DNA from 4 places in the Pantoea sp. At-9b genome. Region 1 is predicted to be linked to each of the others. Evidence: predicted binding sites of a transcription regulator. Region 1 holds the regulator's gene; each other region holds the start of a gene.
The links. The regulator PurR, encoded in region 1, represses purine synthesis genes. The targets are predictions, from matches to a motif close to CANGCAAACGTTTGCNTG.
Positions count from the first base shown of each region.

Region 2: pyrC (dihydroorotase) is a predicted target of PurR. The motif match lies at 5,900-5,917, and genes of this name have one in related genera.
Region 3: gcvT (glycine cleavage system aminomethyltransferase GcvT) is a predicted target of PurR. The motif match lies at 1,500-1,517, and genes of this name have one in related genera.
Region 4: carA (glutamine-hydrolyzing carbamoyl-phosphate synthase small subunit) is a predicted target of PurR. The motif match lies at 3,675-3,692, and genes of this name have one in related genera.

Region 1 covers NC_014837.1:1,860,122-1,868,226, forward strand. Annotated here, with positions in the region: gene PAT9B_RS08520 (MATE family efflux transporter) at 1-66, opposite strand, end outside; gene PAT9B_RS08525 (riboflavin synthase) at 266-916, shown strand; gene cfa (cyclopropane fatty acyl phospholipid synthase) at 993-2,141, opposite strand; gene punC (purine nucleoside transporter PunC) at 2,451-3,653, opposite strand; gene punR (DNA-binding transcriptional activator PunR) at 3,764-4,675, shown strand; gene purR (HTH-type transcriptional repressor PurR) at 4,672-5,697, opposite strand; gene PAT9B_RS30570 (YnhF family membrane protein) at 5,983-6,072, shown strand; gene PAT9B_RS08550 (C40 family peptidase) at 6,129-6,917, opposite strand; gene PAT9B_RS08555 (Grx4 family monothiol glutaredoxin) at 7,281-7,616, shown strand; gene rnt (ribonuclease T) at 7,652-8,105, opposite strand, start outside.
Region 2 covers NC_014837.1:1,626,319-1,634,423, reverse strand. Annotated here, with positions in the region: gene murJ (murein biosynthesis integral membrane protein MurJ) at 1-701, opposite strand, end outside; gene PAT9B_RS07410 (Gfo/Idh/MocA family protein) at 823-1,743, opposite strand; gene PAT9B_RS07405 (DUF480 domain-containing protein) at 1,745-2,383, opposite strand; gene rimJ (ribosomal protein S5-alanine N-acetyltransferase) at 2,401-2,991, opposite strand; gene mdtH (multidrug efflux MFS transporter MdtH) at 3,239-4,441, shown strand; gene grxB (glutaredoxin 2) at 4,515-5,162, shown strand; gene PAT9B_RS07385 (lipoprotein) at 5,273-5,836, shown strand; gene pyrC (dihydroorotase) at 5,983-7,029, shown strand; gene dinI (DNA damage-inducible protein I) at 7,098-7,343, shown strand; gene PAT9B_RS07370 (hypothetical protein) at 7,486-7,755, shown strand; gene bssS (biofilm formation regulator BssS) at 8,044-8,105, shown strand, end outside.
Region 3 covers NC_014837.1:3,502,447-3,510,551, forward strand. Annotated here, with positions in the region: gene gcvH (glycine cleavage system protein GcvH) at 1-328, opposite strand, end outside; gene gcvT (glycine cleavage system aminomethyltransferase GcvT) at 349-1,446, opposite strand; gene ubiI (FAD-dependent 2-octaprenylphenol hydroxylase) at 1,880-3,082, opposite strand; gene ubiH (2-octaprenyl-6-methoxyphenyl hydroxylase) at 3,103-4,281, opposite strand; gene pepP (Xaa-Pro aminopeptidase) at 4,278-5,600, opposite strand; gene PAT9B_RS16105 (YecA family protein) at 5,652-6,233, opposite strand; gene zapA (cell division protein ZapA) at 6,404-6,733, shown strand; RNA gene ssrS (6S RNA) at 6,773-6,956, shown strand; gene PAT9B_RS16115 (5-formyltetrahydrofolate cyclo-ligase) at 7,033-7,623, shown strand; gene serA (phosphoglycerate dehydrogenase) at 7,691-8,105, opposite strand, start outside.
Region 4 covers NC_014837.1:723,098-731,202, reverse strand. Annotated here, with positions in the region: gene carB (carbamoyl-phosphate synthase large subunit) at 1-2,290, opposite strand, end outside; gene carA (glutamine-hydrolyzing carbamoyl-phosphate synthase small subunit) at 2,304-3,452, opposite strand; gene dapB (4-hydroxy-tetrahydrodipicolinate reductase) at 3,923-4,738, opposite strand; gene ispH (4-hydroxy-3-methylbut-2-enyl diphosphate reductase) at 4,984-5,937, opposite strand; gene fkpB (FKBP-type peptidyl-prolyl cis-trans isomerase) at 5,918-6,388, opposite strand; gene lspA (signal peptidase II) at 6,398-6,898, opposite strand; gene ileS (isoleucine--tRNA ligase) at 6,898-8,105, opposite strand, start outside.

The DNA.
Region 1 (8,105 bases):
CTGAGCAAGGATGACCGGGATCGCAAGGGCCAGCAATTGACGCGCTTCTGTTAAATACTTCTGCACGTATCACCTGCATTTAAATAAGAAGAGAACGGGGAGAAATCCCCAAAGAATGCGCGGCCTAGTGTACCGGTCTGATGACGCTTCGCCAAACTTTGTTCGCATTTTGTTAAAACGGTTGTGTAAATTTTACCCGCCGGCAAATTAAACCCGAACGACTCAGCTGTGATAAACTGGCACAAACTTCGCAGAGGCTGAGATTATGTTTACTGGAATTGTGCAAGGCACAGCAGAGATTGTTGCTATCGAAGAAAAAGAGTTGTTTCGTACCCATGTGGTGAAGCTGCCTGAAGAGTTACTGCCGGGACTGGCGCTGGGTGCATCGGTGGCAAATAACGGCTGCTGCCTGACGGTGACGGCGATTGAGGGTGACCTGGTCAGCTTTGATTTAATCAAAGAAACGTTACGGATTACCAACCTGGGTGAATTGCAGGTTGGTAATGTGGTGAATATTGAGCGTGCCGCAAAATTCAGCGACGAAATTGGCGGTCATTTAATGTCCGGTCATATTATGACCACGGCGGAAATCTGCAAAATTATCCAGTCAGAAAACAACCGGGAAGTGTGGTTTAAATTACAGGACCCAGCGCAGATCAAATATATTCTGCATAAAGGCTTTGTCGGCATTGATGGTATCAGCCTGACGGTTGGCGATGTGACCAAGAGTAAATTCTGTGTGCACCTGATCCCGGAAACGCTGGAGCGCACCACATTGGGGGCGAAGAAACTGGGTCATAAGGTGAATATCGAGATTGACCCGCACACGCAGGCGATTGTGGAAACTGTCGAGCGCGTACTGGCACAACGCGAAGCAGCAGCGCTGGCCCAGCACCCGTCCGACGAGAGCGAATAACCTGGTAATCGTAGCGGCGCGATTTATCGCGCTGTGTTAAAAGCGCGTGATAAATCACGCCGCTACAAACGGGAAGCTAACGCGCAACGCGCAGGCCACCTTCCGCACCGCGGCTGAATACCACCTGCCACAGCTGAATATCACGTGCGCGGAATGCACCGGCGCAGGCATTGAGATAGTAGCTGAACATGCGTTTGAAACGGTCACCGTATTTTTCTGCCAGCTGCGGCCAGGCATCGAGAAAACGGCTATGCCAGGCCATCAACGTGGTGTCATAATCCGCGCCGAAATTGTGCCAGTCTTCCATCACAAAATGTGATTCGCTGGCATTGGCAATCTGGCGAACGGAGGGCAAGCAACCATTCGGGAAGATATATTTGTCGATCCAGGGATCAACATTCATATCGGTTTTAATCGCCCCAATGGTATGCAGCAGGAAAATACCGTCCGGCTTCAAATTACGATCGGCCACCTCAAAATAGGTCGCGTAATTTTTCGGACCCACATGTTCGAACATGCCGACCGAGACGATACGGTCAACTTGCAGATTCAGATCGCGATAATCCTGCAACAGAATGGTGACGTCGAGACCGGCGCACCGTTGCTGTGCCATCTTCTGTTGTTCTGCCGAAATGGTGACGCCATGTACCTTCACGCCATAATTGCGTGCGGCAAACTCCGCCAGACCACCCCAACCACAACCGATGTCCAGCAGTGTCATGCCGGGTTCCAGTTGCAGCTTGCGGCAAATCATATCGAGTTTGGCTTGCTGCGCCTGTTCCAGCGTCTCTGCCTCTTTCCAGTAACCACAGGAGTACTGCATGAAAGGATCGAGCATGAGAGAGAACAGATCGTTGCCAAGGTCGTAATGCTCTTTACCGACAATCCAGGCGCGTTTTTTCGATTGTAAATTGGTCAGACGCGCGGCTGCGATACGCAACGTGTCTTTAAAATGATGAGGTAATTGCTGATCCAGATGATGCTTCAGTACGCGGTGGAAAAACATGTCGAGGCTTTCACAGTCCCACCAACCATCCATATAGCTTTCACCCAGGCCCAGTGAACCTTCTTGCAGGACCCGTTTAAAAAAATCCGGATGCTTAACCTGAATATCCCAGGGGCGAGTGCCATTAATGGCAATATCAGCCCGTTCCAATAATTCATGGGCGATACGAAACCAGTGGTTTTCTTCAAGGCTCACTTCTTCTATACACGATGAACTCATAGCTTCTCCATCACCTTTCCGATTTCAACCTGAGAAAAGAATAGTCAATTTCTCCAGGCTTGTGAGAGAACTCACGGAAAATCCGTGCGCCAGATATCCGACGTTTTACAGAGGTATGAATCTGAATAGAAATGTCTGGCACAACACCGCGGGAGAATATCGTGCAGACGCCATCCCAGCGACAGAGTCGCTTAATATTAATACAATTATGTTATTGATTTGTTACAGAAATGCTGACCCACGCAGTATATGCTTCCGTGGGTCAATGTTCAACGACTTATCGTTAGGTTGCTAACTAAAGTCGTTGCCTCAGTGATTATCTTCGCAGGCTAAGGAGTTGTGAGCAACATCACTTTGTGCGTTTGCGGTTCGTTGCCAGCCGAAACCGGCCCAGGCGAGTGCAACGGTGGCAAGCATCACCAGGCTGGTGCTATGCAGCGCTTGCTGCAATCCAGCAGACACCACCAGACTGGCTACAAAGCACAATCCAAGTTGCAGCAGATTTTGCAACGAAGCGGCCTTGCCGGTCGCCTGAGGGAAGGGCAGCAGGGCACTGGCGACCACAATCGGATAGATTGCGCCGTTTGCCAGCGCCATGCCGCAGAACGGCAACAGCAATGCCCACAGCGCCGGCGCGGAAAATTGCGCCACCGCAAACAGGCCGAAGATACTCAGGCTGTAGATCACCAGCAACCACGGCAGCAGTTGTTTCCCCTGAAAACGATTGAGCAGTGCACGGCAGCCGAACCCGCCGATCAGAAAGGCGATGGTCTGCGGCACGTAGCTCAGACCAATATCCGCCGGAGACAACCCTGCATCGGCGAGGATGAAGGGAGAACCGGTCAGCCAGGCGAAAAAGCTGGCGGAACAGGCGGAGTAAATCAGCACGTTGCCGCTATAGGTGCGTGACGCCAGCAGCGCCAGCCAGCCTGGCTGGGAGGTCTGGGCGGTTGGTGTGCGCACGGGATTGGTCAGGCGCAGAGTGCCGATCAGCAAGACCAGGGTGACGATGGTCAGCAGCAGGAAGATGCTGCGCCAGTGAAAATGCCCCATCAGCCAGGCTCCGAGTAACGGGGCGAGCGCCGGTGACAAGGCAACCAGCGGCATAATGGTGGCAAAAACTTTGTTGGCCTGAGTTTGGGGATAACGATCGACCACCAACGCCTGCCAGCTCACGGCCGCCGCGCAGACGCCGACTGCCTGCACAAAACGCAGCGCCAGCATCAAACGAACGTCAGTCACCCACAACATGCCGAGACAGCCAAGGGCAAAGATCACTAATCCCGCCAGCAGAATCGGTTTACGACCGAAGCGGTCAGACAGCGGTCCCCAGAACACCTGTGCACAGGCAAACCCACCAAGGAACAGGCTCAGGCTGGCACTGATGGTACCCGGTGCGGTGGCAAAATCCTGCTGCATCGCACCGAATGCCGGCAGGTACATATCCGTAGCAAGAAAGCCCAGCATGCTGAGTAAAGCAAGGTAAGGCAGAAATCCTTTTGATGACAACATTGGTAATTCTCTTTAGACAGGTTGAACGCGGAGGAGTGTAAAAGCGTGCGCCGGGCTTTGTGAAACGCTAATATTTGCGCGTTGCTATCAAAAAATTTGCAGGCAGAAAAATGTGGTCTGAATACGCGCTTGAAGTGGTAGATGCGGTGGCGCGCACCGGCAGTTTCAGTGCAGCGGCGCAGGAGCTGCATCGGGTGCCTTCTGCCATCAGCTATACGGTACGTCAGCTCGAAACCTGGCTGGCCGTGCCGCTGTTTGAACGTCAGCATCGGGAAGTGGTATTGACGGCGGCAGGGGAGCATTTTGTCCGTGAGGGGCGCAGTGTTATCAAAAAAATGCTGGCGACGCGGCGACAGTGTCAGCAACTGGCGAACGGCTGGCGTGGGCAGCTCAGTATCGCGGTAGATTGTATTGTGAAGCCGCAGCGTACCCGGCAACTGGTCAGGGATTTCTACCGTCACTTTCCCGACATGGAGCTGATTATCAGCTATGAGGTGTTCAATGGCGTCTGGGATGCGCTGGCGGACGGGCGGGTTGATGTGGCAATTGGTGCGACCCAAGCGATCCCGGTCGGTGGACGTTTCTCGTTTCAGGATATGGGGGCCTTGAACTGGCGCTGTGTGGTTAGCCCCGAACATCCGCTGGCGCAAAGCGCACGGCTGGACGACGAAACGCTGCGCGCCTGGCCTTCGCTGGTGTTGGAAGACACCTCGCGGGCGTTGCCGCGACGTATGACATGGACGCTGGATAATCAGCGTCGGCTGGTGGTGCCGGAATGGGAAACCGGCCTTGACTGCCTGCTTGCCGGACTCTGCGTCGGCATGGTGCCGGGCCATTTAGCCCGACCGTTGCTGGATAGCGGTGCACTGACCGAATTAGCGTTACCCACGCCATTCCCGGATAGCCCGTGTTGTGTCAGTTGGTCGGAACAACGCAACTCACCGGCATTAGGCTGGTTGCTGAGCTATCTCGGTGATGCCGAAACGCTCAACCAGGAATGGCTGAGCGAAACGGAGGCTTAGCGACGATAATCGCGGAACGGGCCGTCAGCGACGGAACGGCGTTCAATCAGCGTGGGCTGAACCTCAATGGTCTGGGGTTCTTCACGCTTACTGGTGATGCGATCCAGCAACATCTCCAGGGCTTTTTCACCCAGTTGAGCTTTAGGCTGGTGCACGGTCGTCAGCGCCGGAGTGAAATAACGCGCGTTGCGCACATTGTCATAGCCGATCACGGAAATATCCTGCGGCACGCGCAGACCCATCTCATCCGCAGCGCAAATCGCGCCCATCGCCATGATATCGCCGCCGCAGAACACGGCAGTCGGACGTTGCTTCTGATTGAGGATCTGCTGCATCGCCTGATAACCGGACTCCGGTTCGAAGTCGCCCTGCACGATCCAATCCGGCCGAACGTTGATACCCGCTTCATTCAGCGCTTGCATGAAACCCGCATGGCGGCCACCGCCGGTGTTACGTTCCATTTGCCCGGGGATGGCACCAATGTCGCGATGACCACGTTCGATCAGATAACGACCCGCAAGATAGCCGCCCTGGAAGGCATTATCCTGCACCGTATCAGTGAAGTCGCCGCGCGATGCGCCCCAGTCCATCACCACCATCGGGATGTTGCGGTTCTCTTCCAGCATGGTCAGCAGGTCATCAGGGTACTCAGAACACATGACCAGCAGGCCATCGACGCGTTTCTGCGCCATCATCGACAGATAAGCGCGCTGTTTTTGCAGATCGTTATGCGCGTTGCCAAGGATCAGCGTGTAGCCACGGTCGAAACAATGGTTCTCCACTGCTTCGATAATCTCGGCGAAATAGGGGGCTTCGCTGGAGGTCGCCAGCAGTCCCAGCGTTTTGGTGTGGTTGACTTTCAGGCTGCGCGCCACGGCGCTGGGCGAGTAATGCAGCTCTTTGATCGCTTCCCATACGGCGTTACGCGTCTCTTCCGCGACAAAACGCGTCTTGTTGATGACATGCGAAACCGTGGTGGTGGAGACACCGGCGCGTTTCGCCACATCTTTAATTGTTGCCATGAAAATGGTACTCCCGGGCTTATCGCAACTAACTGATAAGTATATTGTTAAACGTTTGCGTCTGCTAATGGTTTTACGCCCCGATTTTCGGGGCAAATGGCGAAGAAAAAGACCTTAACACTCAGTCAATAACACTTTAACTTGCCGCAAACACAGCGTGCGCAAAATCTGTTGCGCAACGAAAGGCGGCGATTCTAGCAAGCTGGCGCGGATAAGACGAGATTTTTGCCGGGGGCTGTGACAAAATTACGATAACCCTTCAATTAATGTGACTAAGGAGTTGTGATGAGTACCGACCTGAAACTGGCGCTGTTTACCACTGTGGGCGCGCTGTTAATGATTATCGTGTTCAGCTTCACCGCGATCCTTCATTAATAAAAAAAGCCGGATCTGAAAAATCAGTCCGGCTTTTTCTGCTCGCGGGCGGCGGGTTAGCGGATGGTTTTGGGCGTCATCATCCGGCGAGCGCCAACATAATGTTTCAACCAGTAGTCCTCACCCAACGCACTGATCTGAATGTCTTTACCGGTACGCGGTGACTGGATAAATTTGCCATTGCCGAGATAAACACCCACATGATCAGCGGTGCCGCGATGATTGATGCGGAAGAACACCAAATCGCCTTTCTCCAGCATATCGCGCTTAATCGGTGCCGCATCGCGCAGATGGTACATTTCGTTGGCGGTGCGGGGGAATTTGTATTTGACCAGATCCTTGTAGGCGTACCACACCAGGCCACTGCAATCGAAACCGGTATGCGGTGAGGTGCCACCCCATTGATAAGGCTTGCCAATCTGCCCCATCAGTTTGTTCATGGCGGTTTCACGGGCTTTCTGATAGCGCTGACGGTGGGAGTTGCTCATCTTGATGGTGGTCAGATCGCCGCCATCATCCTGCTTCTCCGCTCTTTTGGCGGTGCGCTGGTGGCCATATTTTTTAGACGGTGACTTCAGCAGAGATTTTTTGCTGCGGGTGGTTTTGTGCAGCGCCGTTTCCGTTTTCGGCTGTTTTTTCAGTTTTAGCTTCTGAACACTGGTGGCAAGACGGGATTTCTTCGTGCTGGTTTTTACCGGACGTCGTTTGCGACGCTCATCTTCACGCGCACTTTTCTTCTCTGCGTTATGCAAACTGGCATTGATGGGCGCATGCGGTGACGCAGAAGCCACATTAAAAAACAGTTGGGCGAAAGCCAGCATAAAAAGCGTAATGAGTAAACGCATAGTCCGGTTACAGGTTAAGCAGTCTGAAGAAAACAGCCTGCGGCTATGTTAGAAAAATCTGATCAATGATCAGCGCCGAGATGATTCTAATCCAGTTTTTTTCCAAAAGGTAAGGCATTTTTCCATTAATCTGTTAGCAGAGTTGATATGGGGCAAAAATGAGCGATTTCAGCTGGTTAACCCAGCAGAAATATTGCTAATTATTAATCGGTTCATGCTTATTCATGATATGAAAATGTTATTTATGGCACTGGAACTTAACAAACATGGCGATTGATGTGCCCGGACCGCAAAATCCCGTTTTCAGTGCGGGGGTGAAGTCGCTACAATAAACAAACACGAAGTGAGGAATTAAGGAAGGCAATAATGAGTACTGTTGAGAAAATCCAGCGCCAGATCGCAGAAAACCCGATCCTGCTGTACATGAAAGGTTCGCCGAAACTGCCAAGCTGCGGTTTCTCTGCACAAGCGGTACAGGCTCTGTCTGCCTGTGGTGAGCGCTTCGCGTATGTCGACATCCTGCAAAACCCGGACATCCGTGCTGAGTTACCAAAATTCGCCAACTGGCCGACTTTCCCGCAGCTGTGGGTTGATGGCGAGCTGGTCGGTGGTTGCGACATCATTGTAGAGATGTTCCAGCGTGGTGAACTTCAGCCGCTGATTAAAGAAACTGCTGAGAAGTATAAAGAAGCAGAATAAAAGCGAAGGCCGACAATTGTCGGCCTTTCTTTTGGTCACTCGGCGGCGTCTTCTTCCGACAGGTCGTCGCTGTACGCCAGTGGCCAGCCTCCCAGACGCTTCCAGCGGTTCACCAGTTCGCAGAACAGAATGGCGGTTTGTTCGGTATCGTACAGGGCAGAATGCGCTTGAGTGCTATCAAAATCCATCCCTGCCGCCTTACAGGCTTTTGCCAACACTGTCTGACCTAACACCAGCCCACTCAATGCGGCGGTATCGAAAGTAGCGAACGGATGGAACGGATTGCGCTTCAGACCCACACGTTCTGCTGCGGCCATCAGGAAGTTATGATCGAAGGTCGCATTGTGCGCCACGATAATCGCACGGTTGCAATGGCTGTCTTTCATCCCTTTGCGCACCATCTTAAAAATGGCATGCAATGCATCATACTCGCTCACCGCGCCACGCAGCGGGTTGCTGGGATCAATCCCGGTAAACGCCAGTGCTTCC
Region 2 (8,105 bases), 230 kb from region 1:
CCCATCTGACGCATCACGCGCCAGACACCCGCATCACGCAGGTTAACGCGCGGCAGCACCAGCATGCCAATTTTCTTCAGATGCGGCAGTTGATAGAACAACTGCAACACGCCCCCGACCACCACAGCCCATGCCAGCGCCATCACTGGCGGATGGAAATGTGGCGCGGCGAATAACGCGAAGCCAATCATGCTGATATTCAGCAATGTTGGCGCAAACGCCGGTACCGAGAACCGATTCCAGGTATTGAGGATCGCCCCGGCCAATGAAGCCAGTGAAATCAGCAAGATATAAGGAAAAGTGACGCGCAGCAGCGAACTGGTAAGCGCAAATTTATCCGCCGTATCGGCAAAGCCTGGTGCCGTCACCACAATCACCCAAGGCGCGGCAATCATGCCCAATACCGTCACCACGGCCAATACCAGCGTCAGTAAGCCGGAGACGTAGGCGACAAAGACCCTTGTCGCGTCCTCACCCTGTTTGCTTTTATATTCAGCAAGAATGGGAACAAATGCCTGCGAAAAAGCCCCTTCGGCAAAGATGCGCCGCAGCAGGTTGGGCAGTTTAAAGGCGACAAAGAAGGCGTCGGTAGCCATCCCGGCACCAAATACCCGCGCCACAATGGCATCGCGGGCAAAGCCCAGCACGCGGGAAAACAGGGTCATCGAACTGACCGCTGCCAGCGATTTCAACAAATTCATAATTGGCGGCGCATCCTGAAAAGAGTCGGATAAATGAGCAACTTAGCGCGGACATTCGAAAATGTCCGGCGATAGTCTACTGCCACGGCGGGAAATGACCAGCATTGAGTGTTACAAGGGATTATTCCTGTTCGGCATCACGCCACAGCTTTTCCACCAGCCGCTGCGCCACCAGCGCCTGTTCACCACTGGTTTCAGGCATCGTCTGATTTTGTACGCACTGAATAAAATGGTGAGCCGCCCCGGTAAATCCGCGCTGTGTCAGATGGCTTTGCCACGCCGGAGGGGCTTCCAGACGTAATCCCGCGCGGTTCTCCTGTTGCCAGTCACGCATTTCTGCCACCTGGATAGCATCGCCATCACAAATGGCACTGACCACTTCACGCTGCGTCCCGGCACGGCGATGCATACTGGTGGTCACTTGCAGCGCACCGGCGGAAAAATGGTGTTCCGCATACAGCATCGCCCCGTGCTCGTTGGTCTGGATATAACCGTGCAGGCGCGTCAGTTTACCACCGGCCAGCCATAACGCCGTGTCAACCACATGCAGATAATCGTCCAGCAGGGTAAAACGCAAATCCTGTGGCCCAACGCTGTCAGCACGGTGTTTTTCTATCCGCAGCGACGCCGCACGCGCCATTTCAGCGTGCAGTTGTTGATAACGGGGGGCAAAACGGCGGTTGAACGCCACCATCAGTTTACGTTTGCGCTTTTCTGCCAGCGCGACCAGCGCTTCCGCCTGCTGTAGCGTCTCGGCCAGGGGCTTATCGACGCAGACATCTTTATCTGCCAGCAGCAATGCTTTGACCACTTCGTAATGTGAAGCGGTGCTGCTGTGCACAAACACCGCGTCGCTGGCGGCGGCCAGGGCATCAAGCTGGCCGAAACACGGAATGCGATAGCTATCGCAAATCGGCTGCGCTTTGGCCTGATTGGGGGAAAATGCCCCGGCCAGTTGCCAGCCTTGTGCTTGCGACAACACCGGCAGCCAGGCTTTTTGCGCAATACCACCTAAGCCCACGATACCAATACGCAGTGTCATCTCAATGCTCCTGTTGCAGCAGTTGTTCCAGTTGCGCCTGCAACCGGGCCACGGTCTCTTCCAGTTGTGCGACCCGCGCCTCAAGCGCCGGGGTTTCTGCCTCGCTTGTCGTCTCCGTCGTGTCGACCACCTCGCCGCCAAACAGATGCATATAGCGACTTTCACGTTTACCTGGCTCGCGTGCCAGACGCACCACCATCGGGCCATCATCACGGGAAGTTAAACCGTTTAGCGTCTGTTCCACTTCATTCATATCACTGAATTCATGCAGGCGACCGCTGCGGGTACGTAACTCGCCGGGCGTCTGCGCCCCTCGCAGAAACAGCAGCGTCAATACCGCCACTTCCGCACTGCTGAGTTGCAGATTGCCAAAGGCTGAATTGCAAAAGCGTTGTTCATATTTACTGACACGCTGACCAAACCCGCTGTTGGAGGTCACCAGATGCTTTTTCACCAGCTCATCCAACTGGGACTGCACCTCGCTCTCGCTCAGGTTCATCACCGGTTCACGGTTGGATTTTTGATTACAGGCGGTCACCACCCCATTGAGCGACAGGGGATATTGATCCGGTGTGGTGACCTGTTTTTCCAGCAGGCAACCGATTACGCGCAACGCCTGCGCGGATAACGCCATTTTCATTGTCGTGTTCCCTTTTATTATCCGCGGCGGTCCGGAGTCCACTCGCGCCAGGTTAAGGCTGTCAGAACATGATCCTGCCAGCGGCCATCAATTAACAGGTAATCTTTGGCGTAACCCTCTTTTTCAAATCCCAGACGTGCCAGCAGATCGCCGCTGCGTTGATTATGCGGCATGTAGTTCGCCATGATTCGGTGCATATGCTGCTGGCGCTGCATATAGCGAATAGCACTTTGCAGGGCCTCGAACATCAGTCCCTGCCCTTGCCATTTCTCACCTAATGAGTAACCCAGATAACAGGCGTGAAAAGAGCCTCGCAGGACGTTGCTAAAGTTAGCAACCCCCCGGACTTCACGCTCTTCCTGATCCATCAGCACAAAATAAAACGCCGAGCCTTGTTTATGCATGTCGGCGATCAGTCCCAGACGCGCCTGCCAGCCTGACGGATAACAATGGCTTTCATCGCGTACCGGTTCCCACGGCTTGAGAAAAACACGGTTTTCCGCGTAGTAATCCGCCAACCGCCAGGCGTCACGCTCATGGACTAAACGGACCACCAAACGATCGGTAGTGAGGCGCACGCGCGGCCCAGCAGAACGATAGCCAAACATCTTGACTCCTGAAATCCAAGACTTAAGAAGGAAGTACGCCATCGGCGTTATATCTCACTATAACCGCCACCCTGCCTGCGGTAAAACACCGTTTCCCGCGCTCAGGTATTCATCCTTGTCCAGGATTAATTTCTTTACCGATTCGATGAAAAAATATCATCCTGATAATCCTGTTTTTCCTGCCAGCACAGGCAGAAAATAGACCATCTGGTCTCTTTTCTCCTCTCCACCTTGCTCAGGATTAAGCATGTCTCGGGTTGCGCGGGCACGACGCCTCGGTAAAACATTTTTATTAGTAGATAACATGTTGGTGGTGTTAGGATTTTTTGTCGTATTTCCTCTCATCTCTATTCACTTTGTCGAACAACTCGGCTGGGCCGCGCTGATGGTCGGGATTGCGCTCGGCCTGCGTCAATTTGTACAGCAGGGCTTGGGCATTTTTGGTGGGGCGATCGCCGACCGTTTTGGCGCGCGTCCGTTGATCGTCACCGGCATGCTGATGCGCGCGGCCGGTTTTGCCTGTATGGCGCTGGCGCATGAACCCTGGTTGCTGTGGCTGGCCTGCCTGCTATCGGGCCTGGGCGGCACCTTGTTCGATCCCCCGCGCAGCGCGATGGTGGTGAAACTGGTGCGTGCCCGCGAACGTGGCCGCTTCTTCTCCCTGCTGATGATGCAGGACAGCGCGGGTGCGGTATTGGGCGCGCTGATCGGCAGCTGGTTACTGGCGTGGGACTTCCGGCTGGTGTGTTGGGTCGGCGCGGCGGTATTCGTCAGCGCGGCATTATTCAATGCGATTTGGTTACCGGCCTGGCGCATCTCCACTGAACGTATCGCGATGCGCGAAGGCATGCATCGTGTCTGGCAGGACAAGCGTTTTCGCCTGTATGTACTGACGCTGACCGGCTATTACATCCTCGCGGTGCAGGTAATGCTGATGCTGCCGGTGATGGTGAATCAGGTCGCGGGCGCACCTGCGGCGGTGAAATGGATGTATGCCATTGAAGCGTTGCTCTCGCTGAGTCTGCTGTATCCGTTGGCACGCTGGAGCGAGAAACGTTTCCGGCTGGAAACTCGCCTGATGGCAGGGCTGTTTCTGATGACCATCAGTCTGCTGCCGGTGGGCCTGACATCTACCCTGCCGTCGCTGTTTTTCCTGATTGCGGTGTTCTACCTCGGCTCGATCATTGCCGAACCGGCACGCGAAACCCTGAGTGCTTCGCTTGCCAGCCCACGCGCCCGTGGCAGCTACATGGGGTTCAGCCGTCTCGGGCTGGCGATCGGTGGTCTGATTGGTTACTCCGGCGGTGGCTGGATGTTTGATGTCGGCCAGCAACTGTCGTTACCGGAGTTGCCGTGGATGTTGCTCAGCGCGGTGGGTAGCGTGACGCTACTGGCATTGTGGTGGCAGTTTCAGCCACGCTCGGTGGCCCCAGCGTTGTACAGCAGCTGATTTCTCTCCCATACTTCCCGCACGTCTGTAAAAAGGGTGACGTCGGTCACCCCGGGAACCGAGGAGAAACAGGATGAAACTCTACATCTACGATCACTGCCCTTTCTGCGTCAAAGCGCGCATGATTTTTGGTCTGAAGAATCTGCCGATTGAACTGGTCGTGATGCTAAACGACGACGAGAACACACCGAAAAAACTCATTGGTCAAAAGATGGCCCCTATCCTGCAAAAAGCCGATGGTAGCGCCATGCCAGAAAGTATGGATATCGTTCGCCTGGTGGATAAACAGGATGGCGAAACCTTGCTGAATGGCAAGGCCAATCCCGCCATTACTGACTGGCTACGTCATGTGAACAGTTACGTGAATAAACTCCTGCTGCCCCGCATCGCCGACGCGGCTTTTGCCGAATTCGCCACGCCTGAAGCCCGTCACTATTTCCGGGAGAAAAAGCAGGCCAACATCGGTGACTTCAGCGAACTGCGCAAGCATGCGCCGGGTCTGATTAAAAACATCAATGATGACCTTCGTCAGTTGGACAAATTGATTGTCAAACCCAATGCGGTCAACGGTGAACTGTCAGAAGATGATATCAATTTGTTTCCGTTGTTACGCTCGCTGACCCTGGTCGCCGGCATCGAATGGCCGAGCCGGGTGGCGGCCTATCGGGACAATATGGCGAAACAAACGCAGGTCAATCTGCTCTCTTCTATCGCTGCCTGACCCTTATGATGAGAAACGTTGCGACGTTTCTCATCTCTCTCCTGGTGACACTCGCCCCTGATTCAGGCAGGCTATGGCACGTTTGCCGTATCATTCAGGATGAGGAAAGTATGAAGAAGGCTTTTCCAGGGCTGATGGCCCTGCTTTTTGCCGTGCTGCTGGCCGGCTGTAATCAATTGACGCAATACACCATCAGCGAGCAGGAAGTTAATCAGGCGCTGCAAAAACACAACAATTTCGAGAAGGATATTGGCGTCTCGGGACTGGTGAATGCGCATATTGTGCTGACGGATTTGAGCAGCCAGATTGGCCGTGAAGAACCGGGTAAAATTACGCTGTCGGGTAAAGCCAACATTAACGTCAGCTCATTATTTGGTCCACAGCAAGCCGAAATGCAGTTAAAAATGAAGGCGCAACCGGTATTCAATGCGCAACAGGGCGCGATTTACCTGAAGGATCTGGAGATTGTTGATGCCCAAGTGCAACCGGAAAAAATGGCGTCGATCATGAAAACGCTGACGCCTTATCTCAATGAGTCGCTCAAGCGTTACTTCAATGAAAAACCCGCGTATGTGCTGAGCGAAGACCGTAGCAAAGGCGAAGCGCTGGCGAAAAAATTCGCGAAAGGCCTGGAAGTGAAACCGGGTCAGCTGGTGATCCCGTTTACGGATTAATTTCCTTGTCCTGAAATGTCGCGGAGCGATTTATCGCGCCGCGACAAAACAGCAACAAAATCCCGTGCAAACGGTTGCCCACACCCTTATGATTACTCCCCGGCCTAAACGTGCCTTTCGTTTTCTACCTAGCCGGAGCCTTTTGAATGACAGCCCAACCCCAGCAAATCACGATTCGCCGCCCTGACGACTGGCATATCCATCTGCGCGATGGCGCGATGCTTCAGGCCGTGTTGCCTTACACCAGTGCGGTGAATGGTCGTGCGATTGTCATGCCAAACCTGGTTCCGCCGGTTACCAGCGTTGCCGCAGCGATGGCCTATCGCGATCGTATCCTCGCCGCGCTGCCCGCAGAACATGCCTTTACCCCGTTGATGACCTGCTACCTGACCGACTCTCTCGATCCCGATGAGATAGAACAAGGCTTTCGCGCCGGGGTGTTTACTGCCGCCAAACTGTACCCGGCCCACGCCACGACCAACTCCAGTCATGGCGTAACCAATATCGCTTCCATCGCCCGTGTGCTGGAGCGCATGCAGGACATCGGCATGCCGATGCTGGTGCACGGTGAGGTAACCGATTCCCACATCGATATTTTTGACCGCGAAGCACGTTTTATCGAAACCGTGCTGGAGCCGTTGCGCCAGCAATTCCCTGGCCTGAAAGTGGTGATGGAGCATATCACCACCAAAGAAGCCGCCGACTACCTCGCTGCCGGGAATGAACGGCTGGGCGCGACGATCACACCACAGCATCTGATGTTTAACCGTAATCATATGCTGGTGGGCGGTGTGCGCCCTCACCTGTATTGCCTGCCGATCCTGAAGCGCAATATCCATCAGGAGGCGCTGCGTAAACTGGTCGCCAGCGGCAACCGTCGTGTGTTCCTGGGGACGGACACTGCGCCGCATTTGCGTCATCTGAAAGAAGCCAGCTGTGGCTGTGCCGGGGTATTCAACGCACCGACATCGTTACCGGCCTACGCCACGGTGTTTGAAGAACTGGATGCGTTGCAGCACTTTGAAGCATTCTGTTCTGAAAATGGTCCGAACTTCTATGGTTTACCGCTGAATGAAGGGACGCTGACGCTGGTACGTGAGCCGTGGACCGTTGAGCAGACCGTTGCGGTCGCCGATGATACGCTGGTGCCGTTCCTCGCCGGTGAGACACTCAACTGGCGCGTTATCGACTAATATTTTGTTGCTTGCCTTCGGGATAATTATACTGTACAAATAACCAGTATATTATTCCGGAGGTGTTTATGCGTGTTGAAATTACCGTAGCAAAAACTCAGCCCCTTCCTGCGGGCGCCCTGGATGCGCTAAGCGCAGAGCTTACCCGCCGCATCTCCCGAGATTTCCCAGACGACGAACATCATGTCAAAGTCCGCTATGCCAGCGGCAATCAACTCAGCGTGTTTGGTGGTTGCAAAGAGAATCGCGAACGTATCAGCGATATTTTGCAGGAAACCTGGGAAAGCGCTGACGACTGGTTTATTACCGATTAACCGCCACTGCGCAGTTTTTGCCGGGTTTCGCCACCCGGCTTTTTTGTTTTATTTCCGCCTCGCCAGACATTGCCTCTGCATCTAGAATCATTTTTAATCCCCCTATTCTTGCACTTCGTCATGCTGACAGGAGACGTTTTAGATGACTCACGATAAACCGGAAGAGGCAATGACGTTTGGCGAGCTGCTGGCATTAATCAGTGAGCAGCAACGCCGCTTAACCGTGCTGGAAAATGCCTTTGCCAATCTGACCTTTTGTCTGGACGATCGCGCCAGCCAGCTACTGGTCCACAATCTGACGCTTGAAGCGCAAAACCAGAACCATGACGAGCAGTTACAGCAGCAATTTGCCCGTCTGGCCGAAGAGATCCAGAAGTGCGTGGGCAGCCTTCAGGGCCAGGAAAAGGGCTAACTTCACAGTTTTTATCGGCTCAAGAGTTTTCCTAAAGCCAGGCAACATTGCTGCCGATAATCTCTTAAGCGTCGGCCATGGGTCGCGGGGATAAATACCCACACGTGCAGGTGTGTTATTATTTTTAAAAAGACGCATCTCAAAAGCATTTATTTTGTGTTTTTTTTCACCACCACATTTTTTAACTATTGTACCGTTCGTTTCATGTTATAATTATCTCGCTTGTGCAAGAACAGCCGCATTGAACCTCAAGAAGCACTTCGTTTAACGAGTAAAAAGGAGGTTATAATGGACAGAAATAAAGACGTCATTCAGACTCATCCATTAGTGGGATGGGACATTAGCACCGT
Region 3 (8,105 bases), 1.6 Mb from region 1:
CATCGCTGGCTTTGATTTTGAACAACCAACCGTCGGTGTACGGGTCGCTGTTGATCAGTTCCGGTGAACTTTCCAGTTCTTCGTTGACGGCAACAATTTCACCGCTGAGAGGTGCGTAGATGTCAGAAGCCGCCTTCACGGATTCTGCCACGGCGCAGTCATCACCAGATGAAAACACCGCGCCCACTTCTGGCAGGTCAACAAATACCATGTCACCTAACAGCTCCTGCGCATGTTCGGTGATGCCCACGGTGTAAGTGCCATCGGCTTCTTTACGTACCCACTCGTGGCTATCTTTGTACTTCAATTCGTTTGGTACATTGCTCATCGCCAAATCTCCTGAAAAAGTTACTGTGCGACCGGCTTACCGGCGCGAACAAAAATTGGTTTGGTGACCTTCACCGGCATTTCACGGTTGCGGATTTCCACAATCGCCTGCTCGCCAATGCCCGCTGGCACACGCGCCAGCGCAATGCTGTAACCCAGCGTCGGAGAGAAGGAGCCACTGGTAATAATACCTTGCTGCGGCTGCCCCTGTTCGTCGGTGAAACGTACCGGCAAGCCGTTACGCAGCACCCCTTTTTCGGTCATGATCAGACCAACCAGTTTTTCCGTTCCGGCAGCACGCTGTGCTTCCAGCGCCGCGCGGCCAATAAAATCACGGTCGGTCGGTTCCCAGACAATGGTCCAGCCCATGTTAGCCGCCAGCGGTGAAACGCCTTCGTCCATCTCCTGACCGTAGAGGTTCATCCCCGCTTCCAGACGCAGCGTATCGCGTGCCCCCAGACCGGCCGGTTTCACCCCCGCCGCCAACAGACGCTGCCAGAAATCCGCGGCAGCCGCCGCAGGCATCGCAATTTCGTAGCCCGCTTCGCCGGTATAACCGGTGGTGGCGATAAACAAATCATCCGCCTGCACCCCAAAGAACGGCTTCATGCCCGCCACCGCATCGCGTTGGGCTGCGCTGAACAGCGACTGCGCTTTCTGCTGGGCCTGGGGTCCCTGCACCGCAATCAGCGCTAAATCGTCACGTTCAGTCAGGGTAATGCCATACTGCTGCGCGTGTTCACCAATCCATGCCAGGTCTTTTTCACGGGTGGCCGAGTTCACCACCAGACGGAAGAAGTCCTCGGTCATAAAGTAAACAATCAAATCATCAATGACGCCACCTGATGCATTAAGCATGCCGGTATACAGCGCCTTGCCGGGCTGGGTCAGTTTGGCAACGTCGTTTGCCAACAGATAGCGCAGAAATTCGCGAGTGCGAGCGCCTTGCAGGTCAACGATGGTCATGTGGGAAACATCAAACATACCGGCATCCGTGCGTACCACATGATGCTCATCCATTTGCGAGCCGTAGTGGAGTGGCATCATCCAGCCGTGAAAGTCCACCATACGTGCGCCGCAGGCCTGATGCTGTTCGAATAGAGGCGTTTGCTGAGTCATAACCATCCTGTAGAAACAAGTGAGCGTGACGCGCCTGCGTCGCCAATTGAGCCGACGCAAACGTTCTCTTTACGCTGACGTTACCACCGAACGCCCGAATTAACCATAAGCAAAACGAGGGCGAACCCATCGCGGTCGTCAGCAAAGCGCCGCACAGGATGCAGGATAATTCACTGGTTTTGTGTGATTAGCCACGCATAAAATACAACAACTTAACTTTTATACAGAAAAATAATGTAATCCAGCACTCATCATGGGCCAATGGCACCGCAAAAGAAAACCTTTTGCATGAGAAAATGTAATGCGAATTCCGGCGTGAAATTAGAATAAATCAAACGAGGCGCAAAAAGGGTGCGATGATGCATCAGAATGGTGCAAAAGAAGGTATTGAACGCAGCGGCGCGATTTATCGCGCCGCTACAGGATGGGGGGATTAACGCAGCCAGCCGGGGATATCGTTAAGTCCCATGGCTTGTTTCAACATCATCGGTTTGATGCCTGGCAGGGTGTCGGCCAACTTCAGCCCAACATCACGCAACAATTTTTTCGCCGGATTACTGCCCGCAAACAGCTCCCGGAAGCCCTGCATCCCCGCCAGCATCAGCGCAGCGCTGTGCTTACGGCTGCGCTCATAGCGACGCAGATACAGATGCTGGCCAATATCCTTGCCCTGACTGTGCAAGCGGCGAATTTCACCGATCAACTCTGCGGCATCCATAAAGCCCAGATTCACGCCCTGCCCGGCCAGCGGATGGATAGTGTGCGCAGCATCGCCGACCAGCGCCAGGCGGTGCGCGGCAAAGTTACGCGCATAGCGCGCCATCAGCGGGAAGGTTTTCCGTTCGCTCTCAACCTGACATAAGCCGAGGCGCATATCGAATGCGACGGAGAGTTGTTGATTAAATAGCGCTTCGGGCATCGCCTGTAACCGGCTGGCTTCCTGCGGTGACAGTGACCAGACGATGGAACAAAGATGCGGGTCCTGCATGGGCAAAAACGCCAGAATGCCATCACCGTGAAACACCTGGCGTGCTACGGCGTCATGCGGCAGGTCGGTACGAATATTCGCGACCAGCGCGTGATGATCGTAATCCCAGAAAGTGATCGGAATATCGGCCTTGTCGCGCAGCCAGGAGTTAGCGCCATCGGCAGCAATTAACAAACGCGCGCTCATCATGCTGCCGTCCTGGAGCGTGATAAAGGCTTCGTTGTCGCCAAACGCCACCTGTTGCAACTGCGCCGGGGCCAGCAAAGTGATATCACTGCACTGGCTGGCTCGCTGCCACAGCGCACTGTGAATCACTGGGTTTTCAATGATATGACCCAGATGCGCGAGCCCCTGCTGTTCATCATCGAAACTGATGCTGCCAAAACTGTCCTGATCCCACACTTCCATACCGTGATAGGCACTGGCGCGCAGGGCGAGGATCGTCGACCAGACATCCAGTTTTTGCAGCAGGCGTTCGCTGGCTGCGTTGATTGCCGATACGCGGATCGATGGCGCAGCCGCGGGATCAAACTGCGGTTCTGCGGCCTTTTCCAGCACTGCAACGCGTAATCCGCTGCCTTGCAGCCCACAGGCGACGGCCAGTCCGACCATGCCACCGCCAGCGATAGCCACATCAAAAGTTTGCATTGCTGCCCCTTAATTCATGCTTAACGTTTTACCCAGCCGAGCGTGCGCGCAGCCAGGGGGTTTCGCAGCCACGGCAGGTGGTCCATCGCCACCAGCCCAAGATTTCGTCCTGCCACCAGCGGAGCATAACGGTTGGCGAACAACCGCACCAGACCATCGGTAACGCCAATGGTGGCGGCACGGTCTGGCTGGCGTCGCGCGGCGAAATGATGCAACACCGCGTAACTGCCAGGGTCCTGACGCTGACGCCAGGCGCTGGCGAGATTTTCCGCCAACGACATCACATCACGCAGACCAAGGTTGAAGCCCTGTCCGGCAATCGGATGCAGCGTTTGCGCCGCATTGCCAACCAGCGCCAGACGGTGCGCCACCTGACGCTCCGCCGTTTGCAGCGCCAGCGGGTAGATTTCGCGTTGACCGGTATGCGTGAAGCGCCCGAGACGCCAGCCAAATGCCTGTTGCAACTCACGCAGGAAAGTCGCCTCGTCCCACTGCATCAGGGTTTCTCTGGCCTCCAGTGGATGACACCATACCAGTGACATGCGGTTGCCCGACATCGGTAACAGCGCCAGTGGACCGTGTTCGGTAAACCGCTCGAAGGCGCGTCCCTGATGTGGCAACTGAGTGGTGACATTGGCAATCACCGCCAGTTGCTGGTAATCCTCACGCTGCCAGTTGATACCACAGGAGGCCGCCAACGGAGAACGTGAGCCGTCGGCCGCCACCAGCAAGGCCGCGTCCAACTGCTCACCGCTATTCAGCGTCACCTGCACCGTATCAGCATTGCGTGACACCGCCGTGACTTGCGCCGGGCAGCGCAGGGTCACACCCGGTGCCTGTTTCAGACGTTGAAACAGCCGTTGTCCAACATCAAACAGCTCCACCACCTGCCCCAACGCCGGTAACTGGTAATCCGCTGCCTGCATCGAAACAAACCCGGTATGGCCGCGATCAGAAACATGCACATGGGTGATCGGGGTCGCGCAATCCTGTAACGAACGCCACAGATCAATTTCCGCCAGTTGCTGACAGGTGCCCGCCGCCAGCGCGATGGCACGGCCGTCATACCCCGGATGTGCACGGCTGTCCGGTTCGCTGCGTTCAATCAGCGTCACCGGCAGTTTGCCCTGAGTCAGATGAGAGAGCGCCAGCGCGAGAGTGGCACCGGTCATACCGCCGCCTGCAATCAGAATGCTCATGCCTGTCGTGCCGCCGCCATCAAGGCTTCAATCGCGTCAGCATCCTTCACCACGCTGTCGGTCAGATTCTCGTTGCCGTCTGCGGTGATGACGATGTCATCTTCGATACGAATACCAATGCCGCGATATTGCGCAGGAACCTTGGCATCCGGTGCGATATACAGGCCGGGTTCGATGGTCAGGACCATGCCTGGTTCGAGAATACGGTCGCGGCTGGGCGTGCCATAGTGGCCGACATCATGCACATCCAGACCCAGCCAATGGCTTAGTCCGTGCATAAAGAATTGACGGTGGGCCTGCTCTGCCAGCAGCGCATCCACTTCTCCTGTCATTACCCCCAGCTCCACCAGGCCGGTGACCATGATACGTACCACTTCTTCGTTCACATCATGGATGCTGATGCCGGGGCGGAACAGTTCCAGCGCTTTGTACAACGAAGCCAGCACGATGTCGTAAATGGCGCGCTGCGGGGCGCTAAACTTGCCGTTGACCGGGAAAGTTCGGGTGATATCGCCCGCATAGCCCTGGAATTCACAGCCGGCGTCAATCAGCACTAAATCGCCATCGCGCATCTCGCACTCATTTTCGGTGTAGTGCAGGATGCAGCCGTTTTCGCCTGCGCCGACGATGGTGTTGTAAGACGGAAAACGCGCACCGTGGCGATTGAATTCATGCTGGATTTCGCCTTCCAGTTGATATTCAAACATCCCCGGACGGCAAGCTTGCATCGCACGAGTATGCGCCAGCGCGCTGATCTCACCGGCGCGGCGCAGGATAGCGATCTCTTCTGGCCCCTTGAACAGACGCATATCATGCACCCACGGACGCCAGTCGGTGAGGGTATCCGGCGCGCTCAGGTTTTGCCGGAAGCCGCGACGCAGTTTATCCAGCGCACTAAACACCAGGTTATCCGCTTCGGCATACAAGCCCTGAGCGTGATACACCACATCCAGACCGTTCAACAACTGATGCAACTGCTCGCCGATGTCGTCCCACGGCAATGCCCGGTCCACGCCGAGTTTAGCCGGTGCCGCATCCTGGCCCAGACGACGGCCAAACCAGATTTCGGCCGTCAGGTCACGCACGCGGTTGAACAGCACGCTGTGGTTGTGGGTCTCATCGCTTTTAATCAACACCAGCAACGCCTGCGGCTCGTTAAAACCGGTGAAATACCAGAAATCGCTGTTCTGACGGAAGGGATACTCGCTGTCGTTGCTGCGCGTCACTTCCGGCGCAGCAAAAATCAATGCAGCACTACCGGGCGCCATACGGGCAATCAGCGCCTGACGACGTTGCTGGAAGGTTTCCAGTGTAATCATGTTTGCACTCCCTGTTGAAAAGCGGGCACGGCAGTACCCGGAATGACGCGCTTAATGTAGCGTGGGCTTCTGCACTTCAGGTGCTGTTGGCGGTCGCGGCTGGGTGAAGGTGTCGTGACACAGCAGCGCGGCAACACGCACATACTCAATCACCTCTTCGAGTGATTGCTCAAGCTCTTCCTGATCTTCATCTTCGTCATAGCCTAGTTGCGCGATGGTGCGCAGGTCATCGATCGCCTCGCCGGTTTCGCCGGTGACTTTGTCCAGCTTCGGCTGAGTCACACCGAGTCCCAGCAGGAAATGGTTGACCCATCCCGCCAGCGCATCGGCACGGTCAAACACCGTGATGTCATCGTCGTCAGGCAGCATCAGTTGAAACAGGAAACCCTCTTCATCAAGGGTGTTGGTCAGGCTTTCATGCAGCGCCTGCAACGGTTGCGACAGGCTTTGCGAAAACGCCATGCCTTCGTTGGTGAGATCGTGCACCAGTGTCTTCCAGCTGTTATCCTGGTTGCCGCCGCACAGAATGCCGCAAATCAGGCCGTGCATTTCAGCGGGTGTCATTCCCACGCCCTGCTGGGAAAGCGCTGCTGCCAGCGCGTTGTAAGTGGGCGTTGCGTTCTGTAAAGACATAAGCTTTGGTCGTCGTTGGCAGAATAAGTTCGTGTTATGCTACCACCAGGTGCCTCAGGGTTTCCAGAAAAGGGGTTGTAACTTATCACCCAGGTCTATATAGTTGCGCTCCTCCCAAGCCATTGACTGCTAAGGGAGATGCGGGCAAAGTAATCAGTCAGGAAGGTGGCATGTCTGCACAACCGGTAGATATTCAGATTTTTGGTCGTTCGTTGAGAGTGAATTGTCCGCCTGAACAGCAAGATGCGCTGAATGCGGCAGCTGAGGACCTCAATCAACGGTTGCAAGATTTAAAAGTTCGCACTAGAGTCACAAATACAGAGCAACTGGTGTTCATCGCCGCGTTAAACATTTGCCACGAGCTGGCACAAGAGAAAGGTAAAACGCGCGACTATGCAGCCAATATGGAACAACGTATTCGTATGCTGCAACAGACCATTGAACAAGCATTAGTTGAGCAAGGTCGCATAACTGATCGCCAGGGCACAAAGTTTGAATAACACTTCATGGTTATCGTGATACAGTAACGGTGAAGTAAATTTTCTCTGAGATGTTTGCATGCGGGCCAGTCCCCTGAGCCGATATTTCATTACCACAGAATGTGGCGCTCCGTAACTTGTGAGCATGCTCGGTCCGTCCGAGAAGCCTGATAGTTGCGACGACACATTCACCTTGAACCAAGGGTTCAAGGGTTACAGCCTGCGGCGGCATCTCGGAGATCTCCACTTAGTTCCACTTCTGTTATCCCCCGGTACGCATGATATAGTGGCTGGCAACAGCCGACTTTGCCGGGGATATCATGTCTGAACCCTCATTTCGCGACCGACAAGACATTCGTCAACACGTGCGTCACTTGCGCCGCAATCTCACGGCTGAACAGCAGGAACAGGCTGCCGATTTGCTGGCCGAGCACGCCATCAATTTTGCCCCAATCAGCAATGCCCAACGCATCGCGCTGTTTCTTTCCGTTGATGGTGAGCTGAATACACGCCCGTTGATCGCCAAACTCTGGCAGCAGAAAAAACAGGTTTATCTGCCGGTGCTGCACCCTTTCGCCCCCGGCAATTTGCTGTTCCTGCGTTACACGCCAGACACCCCACTCAGCCCGAATAAATTACGCATTCCGGAGCCGCCGCTGGATATCACCCAACTGGCAACCCTCGATCAACTGGACGTGGTCATGGTGCCACTGGTGGCGTTTGACCATAGCGGTCAGCGACTGGGGATGGGCGGCGGTTTTTACGATCGCACACTGCAAAACTGGCAGCAGCATGGTTTTCTGCCGGTGGGGATTGCGCATGATTGCCAGCGTGTTGCAACGCTGCCGGTAGCAGCCTGGGATGTGCCGTTGCCGGTGGTGATGACACCGTCGAAATTGTGGCAGTGGTAACCTGGTTATTGCGCGATAAATCGCGCCGCTACGATAGCTGTAGCGGCGCGATTAAGTGCGTATTAAATCAGTACAACAGACGCGCGCGAATGGTGCCCGGGATCGCTTTCATCAGTTGCAGCGCTTTGTCCGCCACATCCTGTTGTGCATCGATATCGATCACCACGTAACCCATCAGCGGCGAGGTTTGCAGATACTGGGCGGCGATGTTGATGCCCTGTTCAGCAAAAATCTGGTTGATGGCGGTCAGCACACCCGGACGGTTTTCGTGGATATGCAGCAGACGGCTGGCGCTGGCAGCATGCATCGGCAACGACACTTCCGGGAAGTTAACAGCAGACAGGGTAGAACCGTTGTCAGAATACTTCGCCAGTTTGCCTGAGACTTCCAGACCGATGTTTTCCTGCGCTTCCTGGGTCGAACCACCGATATGCGGCGTCAGAATCACGTTATCGAACTCACACAGCGGTGAAGTGAACGGA
Region 4 (8,105 bases), 1.1 Mb from region 1:
CGTCCACTTCAACCGCGTCATCGAGGAAACGGTCCAGCAGAACGGGCGCATCGTTAGAAACGGATACCGCCGTCTGGAAGTAACGCTTCAGGTCGATTTCGTCGTAAACGATTTCCATCGCACGGCCACCCAGGACGTAAGACGGACGCACCACCAGCGGATAACCGATACCGACCGCTTTTTCCACCGCCTGCTCCAGGGTAGACACCGTGGCATTAGCCGGTTGTTTCAGGTTCAGACGCTCAACCGCCTGCTGGAAACGTTCACGGTCTTCAGCGCGGTCAATCGCGTCCGGGCTGGTACCGATAACCGGCACACCGGCCGCTTCCAACGCACGCGCCAGTTTCAGCGGCGTCTGACCGCCGTACTGGACGATGACGCCTTTCGGCTGCTCGATGCGCACGATTTCCAGCACATCTTCCAGCGTAACCGGCTCGAAGTAGAGACGGTCAGAAGTGTCGTAGTCGGTAGAGACGGTTTCCGGGTTGCAGTTAACCATGATGGTCTCGAAACCATCTTCACGCAGCGCCAGCGCGGCGTGGACGCAGCAGTAGTCAAACTCGATGCCCTGGCCGATACGGTTCGGACCACCGCCCAGTACCATGATCTTGTCGCGATCCTGGTTAGGATTGGCTTCACACTCTTCCTCATAGGTCGAGTACATATAGGCCGTGTCGGTCGCGAACTCTGCCGCACAGGTATCAACACGTTTGTACACCGGGTGCAGGTTGAACTGCTGACGCAGTTTACGGATTTCACTTTCCGCCACGCCAGCCAGCGTTGCCAGACGCGCATCGGCAAAGCCTTTACGCTTCAGCGCACGCAGGAAGGCAAAGTCCAACACCTTCACGCCTTCGCGCGCCACCTGCTCTTCCAGACGCACCAGCTCCTCAATCTGCACCAGGAACCAGCGGTCAATGTTGGTCAGGTTGAACACGCCATCAACCGACATGCCTGCACGGAACGCATCGGCGATGTACCAGATACGGTCAGAACCGGCATCTTTCAGCTCGCGGCGAATGCGGGTCAGCGCTTCGGCATCATCAAGGTTCACTTTCGGGTCAAAACCGTTGGCACCCACTTCCAGACCGCGCAGCGCTTTCTGCATCGATTCCTGGAAAGTACGGCCAATCGCCATCACTTCACCGACAGATTTCATCTGGGTGGTCAGACGGTCGTTAGCACCGGCAAACTTCTCGAAGTTAAAGCGCGGAATCTTGGTCACAACGTAGTCGATGGACGGCTCAAAGGATGCCGGAGTACGACCACCGGTGATGTCGTTCATCAGTTCGTCGAGGGTAAAGCCCACCGCCAGTTTCGCTGCCACCTTCGCAATCGGGAAGCCGGTCGCTTTAGAAGCCAGCGCCGAAGAACGGGATACGCGCGGGTTCATCTCGATGACGATCAGGCGACCGTCTTTCGGGTTAACGGAGAACTGGACGTTGGAACCGCCGGTCTCAACCCCGATTTCACGCAGTACCGCCAGCGAGGCGTTACGCATGATTTGATACTCTTTGTCGGTCAGGGTCTGCGCTGGCGCTACGGTGATGGAGTCACCGGTATGGATACCCATCGCATCGAAGTTTTCGATCGAGCAGACGATGATGCAGTTGTCGTTTTTATCACGCACCACTTCCATCTCGTACTCTTTCCAGCCAATCAGCGACTCGTCAATCAGCAGCTCATTGGTCGGCGACAGGTCCAGACCGCGTTCGCAAATCTCTTCAAACTCTTCGCGGTTATACGCGATACCGCCACCGGTGCCGCCCATGGTAAAGGAAGGACGGATAATGCACGGGAAGCCAACATCTTCAGCCACTGCCAGCGCTTCTTCCATGGTGTGCGCGATACCGGAACGTGCGGTATCCAGACCGATGCTTTTCATCGCCACGTCGAAACGGCGGCGGTCTTCGGCTTTATCAATCGCATCAGCCGTCGCACCGATCATGGTCACGCCGAACTCTTCCAGCACACCCTGACGCTCCAGCTCCAGCGCACAGTTCAGCGCCGTCTGGCCGCCCATGGTTGGCAGCACCGCATCCGGGCGCTCTTTTTCGATGATTTTGCGCACCACTTCCCAGTGGATCGGCTCGATATAGGTCGCATCGGCCATTTCCGGGTCGGTCATAATGGTAGCCGGGTTGGAGTTCACCAGAATGACGCGGTAACCCTCTTCACGCAGCGCTTTACACGCCTGTGCACCGGAGTAGTCAAATTCACATGCCTGGCCGATAACGATCGGACCTGCGCCAAGGATCAGGATGGATTTTATGTCTGTACGTTTTGGCATCGTTAGCTCCTGATTACTTCGCGTTAGAACGGTGGGCTTCAATCAGTTCGATAAAGTGATCGAACAGCGGCGCCGCATCGTGCGGGCCTGGGCTGGCTTCCGGGTGTCCCTGGAAGCTGAAAGCCGGTTTGTCGGTACGGTGAATGCCCTGCACGGTCTGGTCGAACAGCGACACATGGGTCACACGCAAATTAGCCGGTAAGTTGCTGTCATCAACGGCGAAACCGTGGTTCTGTGCAGTGATCATCACGGTGTTGTTGTCGAGATCTTTCACCGGATGGTTGCCGCCATGATGGCCCAGCTTCATTTTGATGGTCTTCGCACCGCTTGCCAGCGCCAGCAACTGATGGCCGAGGCAGATACCGAATACCGGGATGTCGGTATTAAGGAAAGACTGAATCGCGCTGATGGCGTAATCGCACGGCTCCGGGTCGCCAGGACCGTTGGAGAGGAAGATACCGTCCGGGTTCAGCTTCAGCACGTCTTCCGCTGAGGTCTGCGCCGGTACGACCGTCAGGCGGCAGCCGCGATCCACCAGCATACGCAGGATATTGCGCTTGGCACCAAAATCGTAAGCCACCACGTGGAAGGGTAATTCTTCTGCTGATTTCTGCTCTGGCAGGTCACCTGCCAGTGTCCAGCTCCCCTGCTGCCACGGATAGGTTTCTGCGGTCGTCACTTCTTTTGCCAGGTCCATACCTTTCAGGCCCGGGAAGGCTTGGGCCTTCTGCAACGCCAGCGCGGCATCCGGGTTATCACCGGCGATGATGCAGCCGTTCTGTGCCCCTTTCTCACGCAGCAGACGCGTCAGCTTGCGAGTATCTATATCGGCAATGGCGACGATGTTGTTGCGCTGCAAGTAAGCTGACAAGCTCTCTTCGCTACGGAAGTTGCTGGTAATCAGCGGCAGGTCGCGAATAACAAGGCCTTGGGCATGAATTTGACTGGACTCTGCGTCGGCGGCATTAACGCCAACATTGCCGATATGGGGATAAGTGAGGGTGACGATCTGGCGGGAATAGGAGGGATCAGTGAGGATTTCTTGATAACCGGTCATTGACGTATTGAAAACGACCTCCCCCACTGCCGATCCCGTTGCCCCGATGGCCCGACCGTGGAATTGGGTTCCGTCTTCCAGAACCAAGAGCGCTGACTTAATCAAAACATCCTCCAGGGAATAAACAGTCACAATATTTGCATATTAATTCAAAATACGGTCCTGAATCAATGCAAAAACCGCCTGACTGGTCGATTTTTGGCAAATTGCGCGCATTCTAATGATCGACCTGCACCTTGTCTACCCTGAGACGTTATTTTTTTGTTTTTTTCGGGCAACTGAATGTTAAAAGCCACAGAAAGGGACAAAAGAGCGAGACAACTCGGAAAAATAAACGGTTGCGAGGCGGAAATAATCTAAAAAGCGTGCTAGCTGGAGGATATTTTTGACCAAATGGTAAAAAATGATGTTTTAGCGGATAAATAATGATCACAAACATAGATAAACAGGCATCTTAGTAATCAATTTTAACCAAACCGACTTTTTATAGGTAAAATAAAGGGCAATAATAATATTGCCCTATTCAATCAATGTCTTACCGATTGAAATAACCACATCACGATGGTTCACAACACTCACAACATCGATAAATCCAGCACATCACGCATATCATAAAGGCCAGATTTCTTGTCTTTAAGCCAGCTTGCAGCTTTCACAGCACCATTTGCAAAGGTCATGCGGCTGGAAGCCTTGTGGGTAATCTCTACACGTTCACCAATATCAGCAAACATCGCGGTATGCTCGCCGACGATATCGCCAGCACGCACGGTGGCAAAACCGATGGTTTGCGCTTTGCGCTCACCGGTATGGCCTTCACGCGCGTAGACCGCGTGCTCGTCCAGTTTCCAGTCCATCGCCTCAGCAATGGCTTCACCCATCGCCAGTGCCGTCCCTGATGGTGCATCAACTTTGTGACGGTGATGCGCTTCCACGATCTCAATATCGGCATAATCGCCCATGACTTTCGCCGCCTGTTTCAGCAGCTCCAGTACCAGGTTCACGCCAACGCTGAAGTTAGCGGCGAATACGATGCCAATCTCTTCTGCCGCAGCGCGAATCGCCGCTTTGCCCGCTTCATCAAAACCGGTGGTGCCAATCACCATCGCCTTGTGGTGCTGGCGGCAAAAAGCCAGATATTCCAGCGTACCTTCCGGGCGGGTGAAGTCGATCAGCACGTCGAAGTCGTTCACCACCTGCTGCAAATCCGCGGTGATGATCACCCCGGTCTTGCCGATACCTGCCAGCTCACCGGCATCGCTGCCGATCAGTGACGAACCGGCACGCGCCAGCGCAGCGCCTAATACTACGCCTTCCGCCTGCTGCGCAGCCTGAATCAAATTGCGTCCCATGCGACCCGGCGCACCAACAATAGCAATGCGGATTTCACTCATATTTATTCATTCCTGATACAAATCTATGCATGCAAAGCGCAAACAGGTTAACGGTCAGATAACAGTCACGCCACAATAAAAAAGGGATAATAAGAATTTTATGCCAGCCGCGTCAGATTATCAGTAAAAGCAATCTCACCAGGTGGAAATAGGCTTGCGCGGATTGGTGTAGCGGCGCGATTTATCGCGCGTCTTTTTGCCGGTCGAAAAAAAGCGCGATAAATCGCGCCGCTACGGGGAAGGGATTACTGCACGTTGCGTACTTCTACACGCAGTTCTTTCGGTACTTCAAATACGATGTTTTCTTCACGGCCAATCAGTTCAATCGCCGCTTCGCCGCCCAGATCGCGCAGACGCTGAATCACTTGCTGCACCAGAACATCCGGCGCTGAAGCCCCGGCAGTGACACCAATGGTGGTCACGCCTTTTACCCACTCTTCCTGAATATCATCGGCAGAGTCGATCAGCTTCGCCAGTTTGCCAGCTCGCTGGGCCAGTTCCGCCAGGCGATTGGAGTTGGACGAGTTTTTCGACCCGACCACCAGCACCACCTCAGCATCACGCGCCAGCACACGCACCGCTTCCTGACGGTTGGTGGTGGCGTAGCAGATATCATCTTTACGCGGTCCGATGATTGCCGGGAAACGCTGACGCAGCGCGTCAATCACGTCTGACGTATCATCGACCGACAACGTCGTCTGGGTCATAAAGCACAGGTTGCTTTCATCTTTGACCTGCAGTTTGAACACATCTTCCGGCGATTCCACCAGATACATGCCGCCGTTGGGGTTGCTGTACTGCCCCATCGTCCCTTCCACTTCCGGGTGACCCGCATGCCCAATCAGAATGGCCTCGACACCTTTACGGCTGGCGCGTGCCACTTCCATATGCACTTTGGTCACCAACGGACAGGTGGCATCAAACAGCATGGTCAGATTCCGCGCCTTCGCTTCAGCACGTACTGCCTGAGATACCCCGTGCGCCGAGAAGATCAGGATAGCGTCATCCGGCACTTCGCTGATCTCTTCGATAAAGATGGCCCCGCGCTCGCGCAGGCTGCTGACCACGTAGCGGTTATGCACCACTTCATGGCGCACATAGATTGGCGCGCCGTACATCTCCAGCGCGCGCTCAACGATGCTGATGGCGCGATCCACGCCTGCACAGAAACCACGCGGGTTAGCTAACAGGATTTGCATCGCTTGCCTCCAGGACCGGATCAATCTCCAGCACTTCAATCTCAAACTGAATGCGCTGACCCGCCAGCGGGTGGTTAAAGTCTACGGTGATCGAATCACCGGAGACTTCACGGATCACCCCCGGCATTTCGCTGCCACCCATGCCGCTGAACAGCATGATGGCACCGACTTCCGGCTCGCCCGCGTCGATAAAATCACGACGTGAAAAGTATTGGATCAGGTCCGGACTGATGCCACCAAAGGCATCTTCCGGTGCGAGGGTAAAGCCGTGCTTATCGCCGACTTTACGTCCCAGCAGTTCCTGCTCCAGCGCCGCCGACAGGCTGCCATCACCGAGACGAAACAGCGCGGGTTTGCCGTTGGCACGCGTCGATTCTGCTGTCGAACCATCTTCCAGCTTCAGCGTAAAATGCACCAGCAACGCGCTGTCGCGCTGTACAGAGTCTGTCATCTTTTACCCTTAATCTTTCACCTGTTTGCCTTTCGGGCTTAAGAAGCCCTCCAGCACCACCAACGCAGCACCGATACAGATGCCACAGTCAGCGATATTAAAGGTCGCGAAGTGCCAGTCACCGATGTAGAAGTCGATAAAATCGACCACAAACCCGTGATACGCGCGATCAAACAGGTTACCTAATGCCCCGCCGATAATCAGCGCATAGGCAATGTTGGTTAATTTGTTGCGGGCCGGATTGCGGTACATCATCACCAGCAACGCCACCACAATCGCGATGGCGATACCGGCAAAGAACCAGCGCTGCCAGCCGCCTTTATCCGCCAGGAAACTGAACGCCGCGCCATAGTTGTGCGCGTAGAACAGATTCAGGAACGGTATCAGCGGCCGCGTTTCGTGCAGCATCATGTTATTCATGATCCACTGCTTACTGGCGAAATCGACCACAATCACTACCAGCACCAGCCACAGCCAGCGCAATCCGGTTGAGAAAATCGCTTTACTCATCAGGCAAACTTACGCTCTTCGCCGTTACCGGCTACGTTGGTATAACAACGTCCGCAGACCGCCGCATGCTCCGGGTTCTGACCGACGTCGGTAGTGTAATGCCAGCAACGCGGACATTTCTCGCCTTCTGCTTTATGCAGCGCGATTTTCAGACCTTTCAGCAATTCACTCTGCTGTGCTTCATCGCTCGCTGTGGCGTAATCCGCCACGGTCGCGCCAGAAGTCAGCAGCACAAAGCGCAGTTCGTTGCCCAGCGCCTGCAATTTCGCCGCCAGCTCTGCATCCGCATACAGGGTCACCGTTGCTTCCAGCGCGCCGCCGATACGTTTATCGGTACGGGCCTGCTCAATCACCTTGTTGACTTCGCCGCGCACTTTCAGCAGCTCAGCCCAGTACGCATCGTTCAGCGTTTCGTCGGCAGCCAGACCAAACAGGCCGTCGTACCACTCTTCGGTGAACACGTATTGCGCACGGTCGCCCGGCAGGTAGCCCCAGATTTCGTCAGCGGTGAAGGACATGATCGGTGCCATCCAGCGCACCAGCGCTTCAACGATATGCCACAGTGCCGTCTGGCAGCTGCGACGCGCCAGGCTGTCGCCTTTGGCGGTATACTGACGGTCTTTGATGATGTCGAGATAGAACGACCCCATCTCTACCGAACAGAACTGCATCAGACGCTGAATCACTTCATGGAAATCGTAATTGGCGTATGACGCAACGATATCGTTCTGCGCATCCAGCGCACGGCCAACGGCCCAACGATCCAACACCACCATCTCTTCCGGGCTGACTTTATCGGTCGCCGGATTAAAGCCGTTCAGGTTCGCCAGCAGGAAGCGCGCGGTGTTACGAATACGACGATAGGCATCAGCGGAACGCTTCAGGATCTCATCGGAGACCGCCATTTCGCCGGAGTAGTCGGTTGACGCCACCCACAGACGCAGAATATCAGCACCCAGTTTGTCCATCACATCCTGAGGTGCCACGGTGTTGCCGATGGATTTTGACATCTTGCGGCCCTGACCATCCACGGTGAAGCCATGGGTCAGTACCTGGCGATACGGTGCTTTACCTTTCATCGCGGTGGAGATCATCAGCGAAGACATAAACCAGCCACGATGCTGATCCGAGCCTTCCAGATACATATCCGGGCTATGGCCGTCGAATTCCGGGCGCGCATCTACCACGGCATAGCTGGTTGATCCGG